3 regions of the Brevibacillus sp. TJ4 genome follow, and region 3 is predicted to be linked to each of the others. Evidence: riboswitches for the same ligand, from Rfam matches in the RefSeq annotation. Region 3 holds a riboswitch; each other region holds the start of a gene.
The links. A riboswitch is a leader RNA that binds a small molecule or an ion and turns the genes downstream of it on or off. The one in region 3 is predicted to bind lysine.

Region 1 (5,889 bases), 380 kb from region 3:
CACTCCCGAACCGGAACCGCAAGCCGACATAAGCGACTGTGATGTCATCATCACGGTATGCTTGCGCGATACGCTGCAAATTCTGGACAAAGCGCCCCGGGTCAGATGGGTACATTCGCTAAGTGTAGGAATCGATGCCGTACAAACGGATCGGCTCAACCCGTCTGTAGTCATCACCAATCCAAAGGGGTGTACGTCGATTCCCATTGCCGAGCATTCGGTGATGTGCATCACCGCTTTCGCCCGCAATTTCCCGACGATGCAGCGCAACCAGGCGCAAAAAAAGTGGCAGAACGTCGAGATGAAGGAACTGCTCGGCTCAACCGTGGGGATTCTCGGCTACGGAGAGATCGGGGGACAGATTGCCCAGCGCTGCAAGGCATTGGGCATGCGGGTAATCGGCTGTCGGCGCAACCCCGCTGCTGCTCGCGCGAGTGACGATGCAGCCGACCTCGTCGTCGGACTGGATCAGGTGGACATGATCCTCGCTGAGTCGGATTTTCTCGTGCTCGCGCTGCCGTCGAGCGAAGGGACGTATCACTTTCTCAACCGTGAGAAACTGGTCAAAATGAAGGCCGGTTCCTATCTGATCAATGTCGGGCGGGGCAATACCGTGCACGATGGCGATTTGATCGCCGCCCTGCAAAGCGGGCACCTGGCCGGGGCTGCACTGGATGTCTTCGAAGTAGAGCCGCTTCCCGTCGACCACCCGTATTGGGAAATGGAAAACGTAATCGTCACCCCGCACAACGCCTACTACTCGCCGCGTACGCTGGAGCGCAACATGGAGTTGCTCAGGCAAAACCTGATCCGCTACGTGAGGGGCGAGGAACTGCTCAATGTCGTAAATGTGAGAGCCGGCTATTAGGCTGGCAGAAACGGAAGGAACCCGATTGCTTGTCGCATCGGGTTCTGCTTTTTGTGCGCCTACCCCGCCGTTCCTTCTTCCGGCGATTTGGCCATATCCAGCATCAAGGTAATCAACCACTGCTCCAGCATGACAGCCGTCTGCTTCCATTGGTCCTCGGGGGAAATCAGCGCAGCGCCGTCTCCCGGCTGCGGGCCGTAGCTGCCAAACTGGGCGTGATTTCCCCCTTCGATGCTGATGTATACAGCGTCTTCCGGCAGGTACGTCTTGCCCACCTCGTACTTCTCGCGGCTCACCACTGTGTCACGCGAGCCAAGCATCGAGAGTACGGGGAGCCCCGTCTCGCTGAGGTCGCCGCGCTGATCCGGGTAGGCGCCGAGCAGAAACACCCCGATGACGCGATCCGGGTTTTCGGCGGCAAAATGGGCAGCCATCGCACCGCCGAGCGAGTGGCCGCCAATTACAAACACGTCGTCGGGGAATGACTTGAACAGCCCGTTGGCCCGCTCAGCGTCGAGGATAGCCAGGTGCAGCGGCATTTTCGCGACAAACACGCGATACCCTTTATCCGCCAGCAGTCTTGCCAACGGCGCATAACTCTCTGCCTGCACCAAGGTCCCCGGATAAAAAATCACGGAAGGCTGAAAGGTTTGTCCTCCCTCAAAGCGAATCCATCCCGCTGTATCCGTCACGGTAATGCCGCTCCCTCCGCGCATCGCCTCTACAGCAGCCTCGCCCACCGGATAAGGTCGCAAAAACCAGACTGCTACACAAGCCACCGCGAGGAAAAGCAAAATCAAAACCGGAAACAAGCGCCTGCGCAGTTTGCCCATGGATCGTCCCTCTTTTCCGTTGCGCTTTCCTTTCGCTTAGTATTGGCATATTTTTCTGCGGTTACCCTTCCTGACCATTATGCTTCTGGCGCTGGCGAAAGCGTCTTACCTTCATCAGGTTGCCGCATGCCTTGTCGTCGCACCAGCGGCGTACGCGGTTGCGGCTTTCATCGAAATAAATCCACCGGCAGTCCGGATTATCGCAAATCTTGATCCGTCGCACGTCCTCAGTCGCCAACAATTCGGCAAACGAACCGGCGACACGGGCCATGACCAGCTCCCAGCCCGTGACAGGGCTTGTCCGCTTCAGACGGTACGCTCCATCCAGCAGATCGATGCGCAAGCAGTCAGGGGCCAGCGCCATGGCCCGGTTCAGTGCTGCCAGCTCTTCCGGGGCTGCTTGTGCCCCGCCTGCCACCTTCTCCACGATGTGCCGCATCGTTTCCCGCAGCTCCAGCAGTTGTGTGCGGATTGGCTCCTCCGGCGGCCACGGGGCAGCAAGCCCCCACTTTTGCAAAAACGCTTCCACCCACTCCTGGCTGTCCAGCCTGTTTTCACGCGGTCTGCCTGTACCGCGCCAGTCCCGCCAGTCGCTGTTCAAAAAGTCAATGCACATCACTTCCACAGCAGCTTCCCCCGTTTTCCTCACACATTTTACGTTCTGCTTGCCAATAAAATCCATAACATGGTAATGTATATTTGTAACTATCGTAATGATTTATGGTCGTTACAAAAATCCTGAGACAACAACCTGATTATACTGCACTCCCTCTCAGGAAGACAGGTAAGGAGGCACAGGAATGAATACAAAGGATCTGCTTTTGCAGGAATGGAAGTACGTCTATGACCAGGAAGACTGGTATCCGCCGCTTCAACTTGCTCTGGAAGGAGTCGATGCCGCCCAGGCGAGCTGGAGACCGCCCGGTGAAGCACCAACACGATTTGGGAAAACGTCAGCCATCTGCTTTTTTACAAGGAGCGACTGCTGCATCGGCTTGCCGGAACGCCTTTTCCCCATGAGGATGCGACCAATGAAGAGACGTTTGCTCCCACCGGAGGCGCAGGTGACGAAGAAGCGTGGCAGGCGACGCTAAAGCGCATGGAAGAAGTTCATCTGCACATTCAGGAAGCACTTTCAGCCCTGACAGATGAAGAGCTGCTTCGCCCCTTGCCGACCAGGACAGTCCTCGATAGCGCGATGAGTCTCGTCCTGCACGACGCCTACCACACCGGACAGATTGTGCAACTGCGCAAGCTGCAAGGTTCCTGGCCGGCCCAGCGTTAAGGCCGACAGTATTCCACGTGCTGCCGCCCAAGCAAGCCGATCCATTGTAGTGGCGGTTTGAGGATTGCGACGATTCTGCTGACCCGCCCGGCGTGGAATCCGTTTTTTTGGACAGGGAAAAAATTGCAAACCGCCGAAAAGTATTGTAATCGATAAATTATTTTATATAATGGATGGGTATAACAATTTCATACACAGTATCCTCATCTTCACGATGGGGGTAGAGGTCGCGGTTTTTATAAGATTCTGTACGAGATGCAGCCGACATCGATGACTACAGATGAGGGAAAAACCGCCGAAGTCTGCGCTGAATCGCTGTTCGCGCAGGTTGGGGCTGTACTCGAAAGGGACAGAACTGTCACGTTTGTCAGCCAGGGCAAACGTGTTGAGCTATCTTCCGTGAAGGCTTGGTGGGGATTGGAGTATGCCGCCCTGTGCCTGTATGATGGCCACGGCGGTTTTTCATTTTCCGACCTTCCTTCCGCAAAAACTTCTATCATTATAGAAAGGTCGTGTTCACACATCATGTCTACGCAACAACTGCAACGGGGCCTGAAATCACGCCACCTGACGATGATCGCCATCGGTGGCTCGATTGGTACAGGACTGTTTCTGGCGAGCGGCGGGTCGATTCACTCCGCAGGTCCGGGCGGTGCCCTGCTCGCCTATATCGCAATCAGCTTTATGGTCTACTTCCTGATGACAAGCCTCGGGGAAATGGCTGCCTACATGCCTGTCCCTGGTTCCTTTAGCACGTACGCTACGCGGTTCGTCGACCCGTCGCTGGGCTTTGCCCTCGGCTGGAACTACTGGTACAACTGGGCGATTACGATTGCCGTCGAGCTGTCAGCCGCAGCCCTGATTATGAAATACTGGCTGCCGGACGTGCCCGGCATCGTCTGGAGCGCCCTGTTTCTCGCTCTGATGCTCGGCCTCAACCTGTTGTCGGTCAAGAGCTTTGGCGAATCGGAATACTGGTTTGCAATGATCAAGGTTGTCACGATTATCGTCTTTATCGTCATCGGCTTGCTGATGATTTTTGGCATCATGGGCGGGCAGGCAGTCGGCTTCAGCAACTTTACCAAGGGCGATGCGCCGTTCAGCGGCGGCTTCATGGCGATGGTCGGCGTCTTTATGATCGCGGGCTTCTCCTTCCAGGGTACAGAGCTGGTCGGTGTGGCCGCAGGGGAGAGCCAAAATCCGGCCCGCAATGTGCCCCGGGCAATCCGTCAAATCTTTTGGCGCATCCTGCTCTTCTACATCTTGGCGATCCTGATTATCGGTCTGCTCGTTCCGTACGACAACCCCAACCTGGTCAGCGGTGATATCACGGACATCGCCATCAGCCCGTTTACGATTGTCTTTGAAAATGCCGGCTTTGCCTTCGCAGCATCGGTGATGAACGCGGTGATCCTCACCTCGGTCCTGTCTGCGGGCAACTCCGGGATGTACGCTTCCACCCGGATGCTGTGGAACCTCGCCAAAGAAGGAAAAGCGCCAAAATGGCTGACCAAGGTCGCGCGCAACGGCGTACCAATCTACGCGCTGATGGTAACCACATTGGTCGGCGGCGTCGCCTTTCTGTCATCGCTGTTTGGCGATGGAGCGGTCTACATCTGGCTGTTGAACGCCTCCGGGATGTCCGGCTTTATCGCCTGGCTGGGAATTGCCATCAGCCACTACCGCTTCCGCAAGGCGTATCTCTTGCAAGGCAGAAGCCTCGCTGACCTGCCATACCGGGCGAAGTGGTTCCCGTTTGGCCCGATCTTCGCGTTCATTCTTTGCTGCATCGTGATTATCGGCCAAAACTACGGGGCATTCCTGGGCGAGAACATCGACTGGTACGGCGTGCTCGTCTCCTACGTCGGCGTCCCGCTGTTCCTCGTCCTCTGGCTCGGGTACAAGTGGAACAAAAAAACCAAGCTGGTACCGCTGGATAAAGTCGATTTTAGCGTGAAGGAATAGCATGCAGGCAAACGAAAGGCTCCGCCAAGCGATATGGCGGAGCCTTTTCTGCTATTTGGAAAGTGACTGTACAAAGCGCTCCATGCGATCGAGCGCCTTTTTCAACTGCTCCATCGATGTCGCGTAGGAGCAGCGGATATGTCCCTCGCCGCTTTGGCCAAATACATCGCCCGGTACGACCGCCACTTTTTCTTCCAGCAGCAGCCTTTCCGCGAAGTCAGGGGCGGACAGTCCGGTTGCCGCCACGGACGGGAAGGCATAGAACGCTCCTTCCGGCTCATGGCAGGCGAGGCCGATCTGCTGGAAGCCGTCGACCACGTAGTTGCGCCGCTGCCGGTAGCTCTCGATCATCCGCTCCATGTCCGCGCGACCGTGGCGCAGCGCTTCCAGTGCGGCCATTTGCGCCATCGTCGGGGCGCAGAGCATCGTGTACTGGTGGATTTTCAGCATGCCCGCGAGCAATTCCGGCTCGGCGCAGACGTAGCCCAACCGCCAGCCTGTCATCGCGAATGCCTTGGAAAAGCCGGAGATCAAAATCGTCCGCTCCTTCATTCCAGGCAGCGCGGCGATGCTGTCATGCATCTTGCCATACGTCAGCTCGGCGTAAATTTCGTCGGAGATGACCAACAGATCATGCTTTTCGAGAATCGGCAGAAGCGCCTTCCACTCCTCAGCGCTCATCGTGCTGCCGGTCGGGTTGTTCGGATAGCAGAAAATAATTGCCTTGGTGCGTGGCGATATATGCTTCTCCAGCTCTTCAGGAGTCAGCTTGAACTGGTTGTCCATCGTCGTTTTCAGGAAAACCGGCACGCCTCCCGCCAGACGGATCACCGGTTCGTAGGAGACGTAGCAAGGCTCCACGACCAGCACTTCGTCACCCGGGTCGAGGATCGCGCGCAACGCGATGTCGATCGCTTCGCTGGCCCCGACTGTGACGA
Region 2 (5,889 bases), 1.7 Mb from region 3:
ACAGTCCAGCTATTTTCCACGTTTCCGGGTTCCTGGCGGGTAAGTGGAACCGGACAGACGCTGGCCGGATCGAACCAGTTTGATGTAGAGTTGCCAGCGTTTCTGGCGGGCTTGACCGTCTCTGTAACCTTTGAGCCGGATCAGGGAGACGCCGCGTCCGAGGCAAAGAATCGTACGGCGATGACGGTTCAAATCAAGGTTCCGGGCACTGTCAAAGCATGCGAGACGGGGGCGGAGTCGGCAACGATGGATTTGTTGAGCCAGCAAAACAGAAGCTCCACGCTGATGATTGAGCGAAGCAATTTGCGCTCCTCGCAAGAAATTGTGAAGGTGTACCAGGACCCGATCTACGGCATCTGGCTCGGAACCGCAGCAGACCATATCGAATACGGCAGCAGCGCTGATGACGAGGAAGGACCGGGGGTATGGGCGATCAACAATGTGGTCGTCGACGATGCGAAGCTGAACTGGGATCACACCGGACTGGAATTGTCCCAGCTCGGCGTGGGAAGATATAAAATCAACTACTACAGCAAGGAAAATCCGGATCTTTCATGGTGCGGTACGATTCAATTGATCGAAGGAGCCAAGCCGAAACCTTCGGCTCCCGCATGCGAGATTGGCGATAGGGGAGAAAGCCCCGACCTGCTCCCCATGAAGCTGCATACGAAAAGCGGCAAGGAGTACACAGACGGCGATCGGATTGAAGTAGATTCTCGTTCACTGGAAGACCTGGAGGAGTTGACGCTGTCATCAACCCACGCCGCATTCAAAGGAATGAAAAAGGTGAAGAGGGAAAAGGACAAGGAGGACCGACGCTTCCTGTATGTGGCGGACACCGTATGGGAGTACGGAAATGTGCCGTTTGGAGCGAGACATGTTTTCGGCACCTCCCCGATTTTCTCCTCCAACGAAGTCGTCGTCTCCTATGAAGGGGAAAAACTCACGACGATTCGGCCAAGCCGAAAGGAAGATGAAGTGCCCGGAGGACGTGACACGCTCAATCTGCAATCCATCATCGAACGGGATGGACGCAAGGGGGAATATACGGTCGAAGTCATCAACTACATGACCTACCTCCAATGCAGTGTCGTCTCCTCTTCTCGTTCCTACTCCAAAGAGGTGACGGAAGAAGAAGAGGAGCAGCGGCTGCTGTTTACCGTTGTAGTCGGCGAATAGCTTACCGACAGTCCAAGCCCTTGCTTGAGCGCGAGGGCCTGGACTTTTTTTGGTAGGACAGGTCAAAGCGGTCGGCCAAGCGAGTTCTAGGAGGGGTGAAGATGACAGAGGAACAGCGCGCCCTGCTGGAGAAATTCGGGTTCCACGCAGAAGGCGGATTGGTGAAACATAAGAAGATGGGAATCGTAAAAAAAGAAGAAGAGTTCGCATGCTTTTTCACGGAGGCGGAGCTTCGTGATTTTATCCGTGAACTGTTGCGAAACCAGTGCAAGTGGAAGCGGGCCGACGCAGACAGCTGAATCATGCAAGAGAAGTGGAGGCAAGAAATGGAGACAAGAGAACAATTGCTTCGGTCGCTGGCTGAAGTAGAGGCGTGGGAGAAGGCGCAAAATGATTTGTGGTTTTGGGAAAAGCTGGGGAGACTGCCGTTCGTTCTGCTCGACCGGGTCACGCCGGCATTCATCCGCGAAAAGCTTGGAATGGCAGTCGATGAGCTGGCCGCCTTTCTCGAGACAGGCGGGAAGTACCTGATTCAGGATCAAGCCGTATACAGCCGGTTTCGCAGCAAAGCAGACCCGCTTCAGCAGGCCAGCTACGGCGCGACGACGGTTGCTGACAGTCCGCTTTCGCTGATGAACGAAGTAGCCAATGAGTTGCGGGATTCACGCGCTACCTTTGCCACTGTACAGGGAGCCACGACAGGGATCGGCGGCTTGTTTACGCTTGCGATCGACATTCCCTTGCTCTTGGGGACCTCGTTGAAAATCCTGCAAGAAATGGCGCTGTGCTACGGCTATCGGCCAGAGGAGAAGCGCGAGCGGCTGTTTATCGTCAAATGTCTGCAATTCGCCTCTGCCGACATCGTAGGCAAAAAGGCCATCCTCGACGAGCTTTCGCGCTTTGACGATCCTGCTGCGCAAAAGGATGTAGTCGCCCAACTGCAAGGATGGCGTGAGGTAGTGCTGACCTACACGGAGAATTTTGGCTGGAAAAAGCTGTTTCAGCTTGTTCCGATCGCTGGCATGCTGTTTGGCGCCTATATCAATCGCTCTACAGTCCAGGACGTCGCCGAAGCCGGAATGATGCTGTACCGCAAGCGGCGGATTCTGGAGCGGCTCAAGTAAATTCTTCTGCTGTCATGGCATAGATAAGATGGTCTTCCCATACGGCGTTTATTTGCAGGTAGCGCAACGAAAGTCCTTCCTGGCGAAAACCGTTCTTCTCGAGCACGCGGATCGAAGCCGTGTTTCGCGGCATGACCCCCGCCTGGACGCGGTGCAAGCCGGCTTCACCGAAGGCAAAGGAGAGCGCCAACTGCACGGCCGTGGACATGTATCCCTTGCCGTTGTGCGTCTGATCGAGAAAGTAGCCGATTGTCGCGTTTTGCCAGGCACCGCGGACGACGTTGGCCAAAGCGACCCGTCCGATCAGCTCGTCGGTGGCCGAGAGGTATATGCCAAAGGCGAAGCCGGTGCCGGCAGCAAATTCCCGTTCGGCCTGCTGCATCAGTTCGTACTGTCCGTCATAGGTGAAATAGGATGCGCTGCGGATCGGTTCGAACGGCTGCAAAAATTCGCGGTTTCGGATACGAAGCGACAAAAGCTGCTCAGTGTCGCTCGTACCCATCGGACGCAATGCAATGTCATCTGTTTGCAATGGGCGCATACAATCACTCCTTACAGGAAAATGAGCAGGCATTTTCGATCATACCACGTAAAATTGTTGGAAAATAGAGTGTTTACTCACTATACTGATAACAAGAAACAAGTTGCCACATCTTGTGGAATTTGATAGAGTAAGATGAAATTCGGATAATGAATCTAAATAGAGGTGCACAGAGGATGAGTACTTTTTTTGCAGGCTGTCAGGGGACAGGAAAAAAGGAAAGGCTGAAGTGCCGAAGCTTGTGCCGCTCCCCTGAAGCGCAGAGGCTGGGATTGACGTGAAGAACCAAAATCCTGTCATGGAAGGCAGCAGCCTTTCGTGGAGCGCTATTTACGATTTGCTTGCGAGAGAATCAAAAGCAATGGGATAGCGAATGCTACTCATTGCTTTTCAATGTTAAAAAGGAGGATTTCCCAGTGAACATGATGGATGCACATGAAATTATCGCGTTTATTCAGAAAAGCGAAAAGAAAACCCCGGTCAAGCTGTACATAAAAGGTGAGCTCGACGGGATCGACTTCGGCGCCAATGCCAAGGCGTTTATTACAGGCAATACCGGCGTCGTGTTTGGCGAGTGGAAGGAAATAGAGCCCGTACTGGCACAGCACGCAGACAAAATCGAGGACTACGTGGTGGAGAACGACCGTCGCAACTCGGCAATTCCGCTGTTGGACATGAAAGGAATCCAGGCGCGTATCGAGCCAGGCGCAATCATTCGCGACCAGGTGACGATCGGCAATAACGCTGTCATTATGATGGGCGCTTCGATCAACATCGGTGCCGTTATCGGAGAAGGAACGATGATCGACATGAACGCGGTAGTAGGCGGACGCGGCACGATTGGTAAAAATTGCCATATCGGTGCTGGCGCAGTCGTTGCCGGTGTCATCGAGCCACCATCGGCTACCCCTGTCATCATCGAAGACGATGTGCTGGTCGGAGCCAACGCGGTCATTCTCGAAGGCGTCCGTATCGGCCAGGGCTCTGTCGTTGCCGCTGGCGCGATCGTAACCCAGGACGTGCCGCCGAACGTAGTCGTAGCGGGAGCACCTGCACGCATCATCAAGGAAATCGACGACAAAACCCGTTCGAAAACAGAAATCATGCAAGAGCTGCGTCAGCTCTAAGGGAGAGAGACAGCATGGATTGGCAATCGCTCGATGAACGATACATCATCTCCACCTACAAAAGGCTGCCGATTGCAATCGACAAGGGAGAGGGCAACTACTTGTACGATACCGAGGGGAAGCGGTATCTGGATTTGTTCACCGGCCTGGCTGTAAACGTGCTGGGCCACTCCCATCCACGCATCGTGGAGGCACTGGTGGAGCAAGGCAAGAAATTTTTGCACATCTCCAACGTCTTCCTGAACCAGCCGGCGATCCGTCTCGCCCAGCGTCTGGTCGAAAACACGATCCCGGGCAAGGTGTTTTTCAGCAACTCCGGGGCAGAGGCGACAGAGGCGGCGATCAAGCTGATCCACAAGTGGACGAAGACAGAAGCACAAGGGCGCGAAGGAGTAGTCGTCCTGCGCAACAGCTTCCACGGCCGAACGCTTGGCGCCGTTCGCCTGACGCGGCAGCCGGGCGTGTACCAGGACTTCCCGCAGCCGGCTTTTCCGGTCTTTGAGCTGGAGGCCAACGATGCAGACGGATTGCGCGAGATTTGCAAGCAGGCCAAACCGGCCGCCGTATTGATGGAACCGGTTCTCGGCTCCGGCGGAGTGATTCCGCTGTCGGAGAGCTTTCTTCAAGAGGTGGAAGCGATTTGCCAGGCAGAAGGGATGCTTTTTGTCATCGATGAAATTCAGACAGGAATGGGACGCACAGGCAAGTTGTTTGCGTACCAGCATGCCGGCGTCAAGCCTGACATGATCCTGTTTGCCAAAGGCGTGGGCGGAGGCTTGCCGCTGGGCGGAGTGATTGCCGGTCCGAAGCTGATGAACCAGTTCAAACCGGGCGACCACGGGACCACGTTTGCTCCTTCGCCGCTGTCTGCGGCTTTGGGCAATGCCGTTCTGGATGAACTGCTGGACCCGACCTTCGCTGCACATGTCAACGAGGTGATCGTCTACCTCTGGGATGGCCTGGAGCAATTGCGCCAGCGTTTCCCCGATCAGCTCCAGGAGCTGCGCGGAAAAGGCATGATGGTCGGTATCCCGTTGCACATCTCGGCGGAAGAGGCCAGCCAGCTGCAGAAAAATTTGCTCGCCGAGGGAATCTTGGTGGATGTTACGCAAAAGACGATTGTCCGCCTGCTGCCGCCATTGACTCTGACAAAAGCGGATGCAGACCAGTTCCTGTCCGTCTTCGCCCGACATGTAGCGGCTTTTGCCGCCAAGGAGGCGTGAGGAATGAGCGAATCGCCTTTTGTGCAAATCCGGCGAGATCTGCACAAAATTCCCGAACCGGGCTTTCAGGAAGTAAAAACACAGCGCTATCTGCTTGACTATATCGCGCGTTTGCCGCAGGAGCGGATGGAGATCAAGACGTGGCGCACAGGTATTCTCGTGCGCCTGAACGGGACCAATCCGAAGCGCACATTTGCCTGGCGAACCGATATGGACGGTCTGCCGATCCCGGAAGAGACGACGTATCCGTTTCGCTCCGAGCATGAGGGCTTCATGCACGCCTGCGGACACGACATGCACATGGCGATTGCGGTCGGCTTGTTGACGCATTTCGCCCACCATCCGCTTGCGGACAATCTGCTGTTTGTCTTCCAGCCTGCCGAGGAAGGGCCGGGCGGAGCACAGCCGATGCTGGAGAGCGCGGAATTTGCTGCGTGGCGTCCAGACTTTATTTTTGCCCTGCACATCGCACCGGAGTATCCGGTCGGGCACATTGCCACCAAGCCAGGTTTGCTGTTCGCCAATACGTCAGAATTGTTTATCGACCTGGTCGGCAAGGGCGGACATGCGGCTTTTCCCCATAACGCCAACGACATGGTCGTAGCGGCCAGCCATCTGGTCACGCAACTGCAGTCGATCGTCGCCCGCAACATCGATCCGCTCGATTCTGCCGTCATCACAGTCGGCAAGATCGA
Region 3 (5,889 bases):
GGAACAACTGATTCACATGGTGGCGGAAAACAACCGGATCGTGAAGGAGACGCAAGCGGAACTGCGCGAGTTCAAAACGGAGATGTACGCGTTTCGCGACGAGATGTACGCGTTTCGTGACGAGATGTATGCGTTCAAGGATGAAATGTATGCGTTTCGTGACGAGATGTATGCGTTCAAGGATGAAATGTACGCCTTTCGCGATGATGTGTACAGGCGCTTTGATCGCATCGAGCGTGACGACAGATTCCACACAGCCGATCTGGACCTTTTGCATCGCAAGGTAACCGATCACGAACGCCAGATCAACCGCTTGAAACAGACGAGACAGTAATGCGTTTGGGCGAAAATCGCATTTTCATCATTAAAGCGTGACTGTCAAGGGCAGACTATGATCGGGTGCAGGCAAAGTGTCTGTTGACGTGGTCAATTTGCAGTTTCGATGATATACTGATTGACGTCAGGTACTTTTTTCCGAGAGGATTTCAAGGAGGTAACTTTCCATGGCGATTGTAAACGCTACAGATCAGACATTTTCCCAGGAAGTACAAAGCGGTACTGTACTGGTTGACTTCTGGGCACCGTGGTGCGGCCCATGCAAAATGATTGCACCGGTTCTGGAACAAATTGACAGCGAAGTAGGCTCGCAGCTGAAAATCGTCAAAGTCAACGTAGACGACAATCCGGATTCGGCCGGCAAATTCGGCGTCATGTCGATCCCGACCCTGATCGTGTTCAAAGACGGTCAGCCTGTTGACAAGGTGATCGGTTTCCAACCGAAGGAAGCGCTGATGGCGACAGTGGGCAAACACCTGTAAAACGTACGAAAACGAATTGCAAGCAGGCAGCATTTGCATGGAAGTGGCAAATGCTGCTTTTTTTTCTTCTCTTCCCTCATTTTCATCACGTAGGAAATTTGATACGATGTTGCAATGGAACGAACTGTTGAAGGAGGGAGCAGACGAATGAACAGCTCCTTGAAAGACAAACTGGCCGTTCTGCCGGATAAGCCGGGCTGCTACCTGATGAAAAACGCCGCAGGCGACATCATCTACGTGGGAAAGGCAAAAGTGCTGAAAAACCGCGTCCGCTCCTACTTTACCGGCAGCCATGACGGGAAGACACAACTGTTGGTCAGCGAAATCGCCGACTTTGAATATATCGTCGTTTCTACCGTGATCGAAGCGCTCGTGTTGGAATGCAACCTGATCAAACAGCACAACCCGCGCTACAACGTCATGCTCAAGGACGACAAGACCTATCCGTACATCAAGATCACCAACGAAGCGCAGCCGCGTCTGGAGATTACGCGCAAGGTATTAAAAGACAAGGCTCGCTATTTCGGACCGTACCCGAACGCCGGTGCCGCCCAGGAGGTCAAAAAGCTGCTTGATCGGCTGTATCCGCTGCGCAAGTGCAAGACGATGCCGAAGCAGGTCTGCCTCTACTATCATCTGGGCCAGTGTCTCGCTCCCTGTGTGCAGGATGTGGCGGCCGAGGAAAACCAGCGGCTCGTGGAAGAGATCAGCCGTTTTCTCGACGGCGGCCACGAGGAGATGAAGCAGCAGCTGACAGAGAAAATGCAGCAGGCTGCGGAAGCGATGGAGTTCGAGCGGGCCAAGGAATACCGCGACCAGATCAAGAGCATCGAAGCGGTCATGGAAAAGCAAAAGGTAACGATGGCCGATACCATGGACAGGGACATCATCGGCTTTGCCGTGGAAAAAGGCTGGATGTGCGTGCAGGTTTTCTACATGCGCAAAGGCAAAATGATCGAGCGGCAAACGACCTCCTTCCCCTACTACGGAACGGAGTCCGAAGATTTTATGTCCTTTGTCAGCCAGTTTTACTACGACAAGCTAAACGCTCTGCCGAAGGAAATTCTGCTGGCGGAAGAAAGCGATCCCGAGCTGTTGGCCGAATGGCTGGGCGTCAAGGTGTACACGCCAAAACGGGGCACCAAGCGGGAGCTCGTGCAGATGGCTTCGGAAAACGCACGGATTGCCCTGCAGGAGAAGTTCGCCCTGATGTCCAAGGACGACGCCCGTACGATCCAGGCCGTCCACAACCTCGGCCATGCGCTTGGAATCGGCACGCCGCATCGCATCGAAGCATTCGACAACTCCAACATTCAGGGGACCGACCCGGTGTCGGCGATGGTCGTGTTTACCGACGGCCGCCCCGACAAGAAAGAATACCGCAAGTTCAAGATCAAAAGCGTGGAAGGGCCGGATGATTACGGCTCGATGCGGGAAGTCATCCGCCGCCGCTATTCGCGCCTGCTGAAAGAGAACCAAGAGATGCCCGATCTGATCGTGATCGACGGCGGAAAAGGACAGATCAGCGCGGCGGTAGATGTGCTGGAAAACGAACTCGGTCTGTACATCCCCGTCTGCGGCCTGGCCAAGGACGAACGGCACCGCACCGCGCAGTTGCTGTTCGGCGATCCACCGGAGCCGGTGGAAATGAGACGGGACAGCTACGAGTATTACCTGCTGCAGCGGATTCAGGACGAAGTCCACCGCTTTGCCATCACGTTTCATCGGCAATCGCGGGCAAAGACGATGCTCTCCTCCCAACTGGATGAAATCCCCGGTATCGGAGAGAAGCGCAGAAAGCTGCTGTTCACGCATTTTGGCTCGCTGAAAAAAATGCGGGAAGCGACTGTAGAAGATTTTCGGCAGCTCGGGATTGGCGACAAGCTGGCCCGGGAGATTATTGCCCATTTGCGCAAGATGGAGTCATAGCCCCATTTTGCGCATTTTTCATTGAACCGTCCGGCACTGCGTGTTATAATCCTTTTCAAACAGAATATAAGGCCTCACTTCCCCAAAGGAGTGAGGTAGAGGCGCGAAGACCAAGAGTACCACCCTGAGATCGGGAATCTATGAAGGGTACGGGAAAGGGGAATTCGCCGAAGCTCGTAGGGAGACCCGCTTCCCTGCTTGCTGGGCTTGCGTTGAAGAAGCGCAGGACTGTCATCTGGGCAATGACCAGTTGCCAGATGGAGTGCTATCTCACGGTTTGTCAGTGTGAGTGTGATGACGGTGTATTTTCTTATGTCATCCCCCACTGCGGCGTGTATTGGGAAGGGAGGAACCGGTATGTCGAAACAGTAGACAGCGACAGGTGCGATTCCTTGTTGGTGTCTTTTTTGTTTTTTGGGTGGAGTTACGAGAGAAAAACGGATAAACAGATAAAAAGAGAGAACACGGATAGAGATCAAAAAGGAGAGAAACCATGGGACTGATCGTGCAGAAATACGGCGGTACATCCGTCGGGACCATTGAGCGAATTTTGCGAGTAGCGGATCGGATCGTTGCGTATAAACAGGAAGGCCATGACGTGGTCGTCGTCGTCTCGGCCATGGGAAAATCTACGGACGTTCTGGTCGATATGGCCAAACAAATTTCCCAATACCCGTCAGAGCGGGAAATGGATATGCTGCTCTCCACCGGCGAACAGGTGTCGATCGCGCTGTTGGCGATGGCACTGCACCAGAAAGGATATGACGCGATCTCGCTGACCGGCTGGCAGGCGGGCGTGGTGACCGAATCAATCCACGGCAGGGCGCGGATTACCGCCGTAAATCCCGAGAGGATTTCGCAGGAGCTGGCTCGCGGCCGCGTAGTCATCGTAGCGGGCTTCCAGGGAATCAGCGACGAGGGAGAGATTACCACGCTGGGACGAGGTGGCTCCGATACCTCTGCCGTCGTGCTGGCCGCAGGGCTGCAAGCGGAAAAATGCGAGATTTTCACCGATGTCGCGGGCGTGTACACAGCCGATCCGCGCGTCGTGCCCGCTGCCGGAAAACTGGACAGCATCTCTTATGATGAAATGCTCGAGCTGGCCAATCTCGGGGCAGGTGTGCTCCACCCGCGCTCGGTGGAAGCGGCGAAAAAATACAAGGTACGGATGGTGGTGCGCTCCAGCTTTACCACCGAAGATGGCACAAATGTAGAGGAGGCAGCGGAAATGGAAACGGGAAGAATCGTAAGCGGTGTGGCACATGACGACGAGGTGGCGAAGGTGACAGTCGTGGGCATGCCGGCACAGGTCGGGACGTTGTCCAAACTGTTCAACACGCTCGCCGACAACCAGGTAAACGTCGATATTATCATCCAGAGCACGTACGATGCACCGGTCACGAACATTTCCTTTACCGTCGCCTCAGGCGATTTGAAAAAGACGTTGGACACCCTGGAACAGCACAAGTCGCTGCTTTGCTTCGAGCAGGTCGACTACGAGGAAGGGCTGACCAAAGTATCGATCGTTGGCGCTGGCATGGTCAACAATCCGGGCGTGGCGGCAGAGATGTTCCGCGTGCTGGCCGATCAGAAAATCACGATCAAAATGGTCTCTACTTCCGATATTAAAGTATCTTGCGTCGTGCCCGCCGAGGCAACCGAACTGGCGGTTCGCAGTCTGCACACCGCATTTGGTCTTGATGTGGCGGAAACGGCGGTCGTCCACGGCCTGTCGTAAGCTCCTTCCCCCTCTTCCACGTCGGCAGAGGGGGATTTTTTGCCGCCGATCCTAAAAGCGGACGACGATGCGAACGCTCTCCTGCTCCTCGACTTCAAGCTGCGCTTCTACCAGCCTGCCCTGCCACCGCTCGACGCTTCCGGCGATGACGCCGGATTCGAAGCCGAGGGTGCGGCAGAGGCGCTCTTTGGTCATGTACTTGTAAATGGTGTGGGACAAGCTATAGCAAATCTGGCCGGATGACTCTTCCAGCAAATCCAGCTTGCCCAGACCAAGGCGGACAAACGGAAGAATGATTCCGTTCGCCGAGCGGATCGGGATCTTTTTCCCCATGTCTTTGCCGATCCAGTAGAGAATGGGACTTTCGCTTTCCCCCAAGAGGGTGCTGGTCAAAGTTTCCCGCAACAGATGGTACCCGAGGTAGGGCATGTTGATCCTCTCGGCGTATGCTAGCGACGGAGCTGGCAGCAAGGCCGCCAACTGATCGTTCTCCTTCATGTTCACTTCCCTCCTGTCTGCTACTAGACTATGAGGAGGGAGAGTCTTTCATGCCAACTTTGCAGTAGATTGCTAGGAAGGGATCAGGGAAGTTTGATCTATCAATGGATTTAGTCTATTCATTGTCTTGACGCTCCCTAGCGTCAGGAGTACAATTGTTGTGGTCAATGTTTTGCCATTCTTTTTTTCATATTCCGACACAATTTGTCGATTCGGGACAAGGAGTGGCGGCTTGTACCGTCATGTCTAACCGAAAAGGCAATGGGTAAGGATATGGGAGAAAGAACGAGTAAAAGTAGCGTTATATATGTTGAAAGGGGGACATTGTATGGCGAAAGGCCATAGCTTTCTCAGTCACAGGCTCCACTCACTTCTAGGCGTAATTCCAATCGGGCTGTTCCTGCTGTTCCACTTGACGGCGAACTTCCAGGCAACCCGAGGGGAGGAAGCTTTCAACTCGACTGTCGGTCTGATTGAAAGCCTTCCATTCGTACTCACTCTCGAATTTATCTTCATTTACATCCCGATTCTGTTCCATGCGGTGTACGGTCTCTATATTGCCTTCCAAGCGAAGCATAATGTAGGGAACTACAGCTACTTCCGCAACCAGTTGTTCTTGTGGCAGCGGTTGACCGGTATCATCACGCTGATTTTTATCGTATGGCACGTATGGGAAACGCGGATTCAAAAGGCGTTGGGAGCCGAAGTGAATTTCGACATGATGGCCGACATACTTAGCAATCCTGCAATGATCGTATTCTACGCGATCGGGATTATCAGCACTACGTTCCACTTCTCGAACGGGATCTGGTCGTTCCTCGTCCACTGGGGCATTACCGTAGGACCTCGTTCGCAGCGGATTGCAACATACTTTACAATGGCTGTATTCGTAATCGTGACGTATAT

Region 1: it holds a riboswitch for lysine, as region 3 does, so the genes downstream of both, ACAF76_RS16845 (amino acid permease) here and ACAF76_RS15135 (aspartate kinase) in region 3, are expected to answer to the same signal.
Region 2: it holds a riboswitch for lysine, as region 3 does, so the genes downstream of both, dapD (2,3,4,5-tetrahydropyridine-2,6-dicarboxylate N-acetyltransferase) here and ACAF76_RS15135 (aspartate kinase) in region 3, are expected to answer to the same signal.

The regions. Positions count from the first base shown of each region.
Region 1 is NZ_CP185865.1:3,446,605-3,452,493, forward strand. It holds gene ACAF76_RS16825 (D-2-hydroxyacid dehydrogenase) at 1-868, shown strand, start outside; gene ACAF76_RS16830 (alpha/beta fold hydrolase) at 928-1,701, opposite strand; gene ACAF76_RS16835 (CGNR zinc finger domain-containing protein) at 1,763-2,317, opposite strand; partial or broken gene ACAF76_RS16840 (DinB family protein) at 2,502-2,986, shown strand; lysine riboswitch at 3,200-3,387, shown strand; gene ACAF76_RS16845 (amino acid permease) at 3,512-4,951, shown strand; gene ACAF76_RS16850 (aminotransferase) at 5,003-5,889, opposite strand, start outside.
Region 2 is NZ_CP185865.1:1,380,560-1,386,448, forward strand. It holds gene ACAF76_RS06585 (hypothetical protein) at 1-1,179, shown strand, start outside; gene ACAF76_RS06590 (hypothetical protein) at 1,281-1,478, shown strand; gene ACAF76_RS06595 (EcsC family protein) at 1,506-2,303, shown strand; gene ACAF76_RS06600 (GNAT family N-acetyltransferase) at 2,296-2,844, opposite strand; lysine riboswitch at 2,997-3,181, shown strand; gene dapD (2,3,4,5-tetrahydropyridine-2,6-dicarboxylate N-acetyltransferase) at 3,261-3,971, shown strand; gene ACAF76_RS06610 (aspartate aminotransferase family protein) at 3,986-5,194, shown strand; gene ACAF76_RS06615 (N-acetyldiaminopimelate deacetylase) at 5,198-5,889, shown strand, end outside.
Region 3 is NZ_CP185865.1:3,070,778-3,076,666, reverse strand. It holds gene ACAF76_RS15150 (hypothetical protein) at 1-334, shown strand, start outside; gene trxA (thioredoxin) at 504-818, shown strand; gene uvrC (excinuclease ABC subunit UvrC) at 966-2,747, shown strand; lysine riboswitch at 2,836-3,023, shown strand; gene ACAF76_RS15135 (aspartate kinase) at 3,241-4,485, shown strand; gene ACAF76_RS15130 (DUF2507 domain-containing protein) at 4,537-4,983, opposite strand; gene ACAF76_RS15125 (succinate dehydrogenase cytochrome b558 subunit) at 5,312-5,889, shown strand, end outside.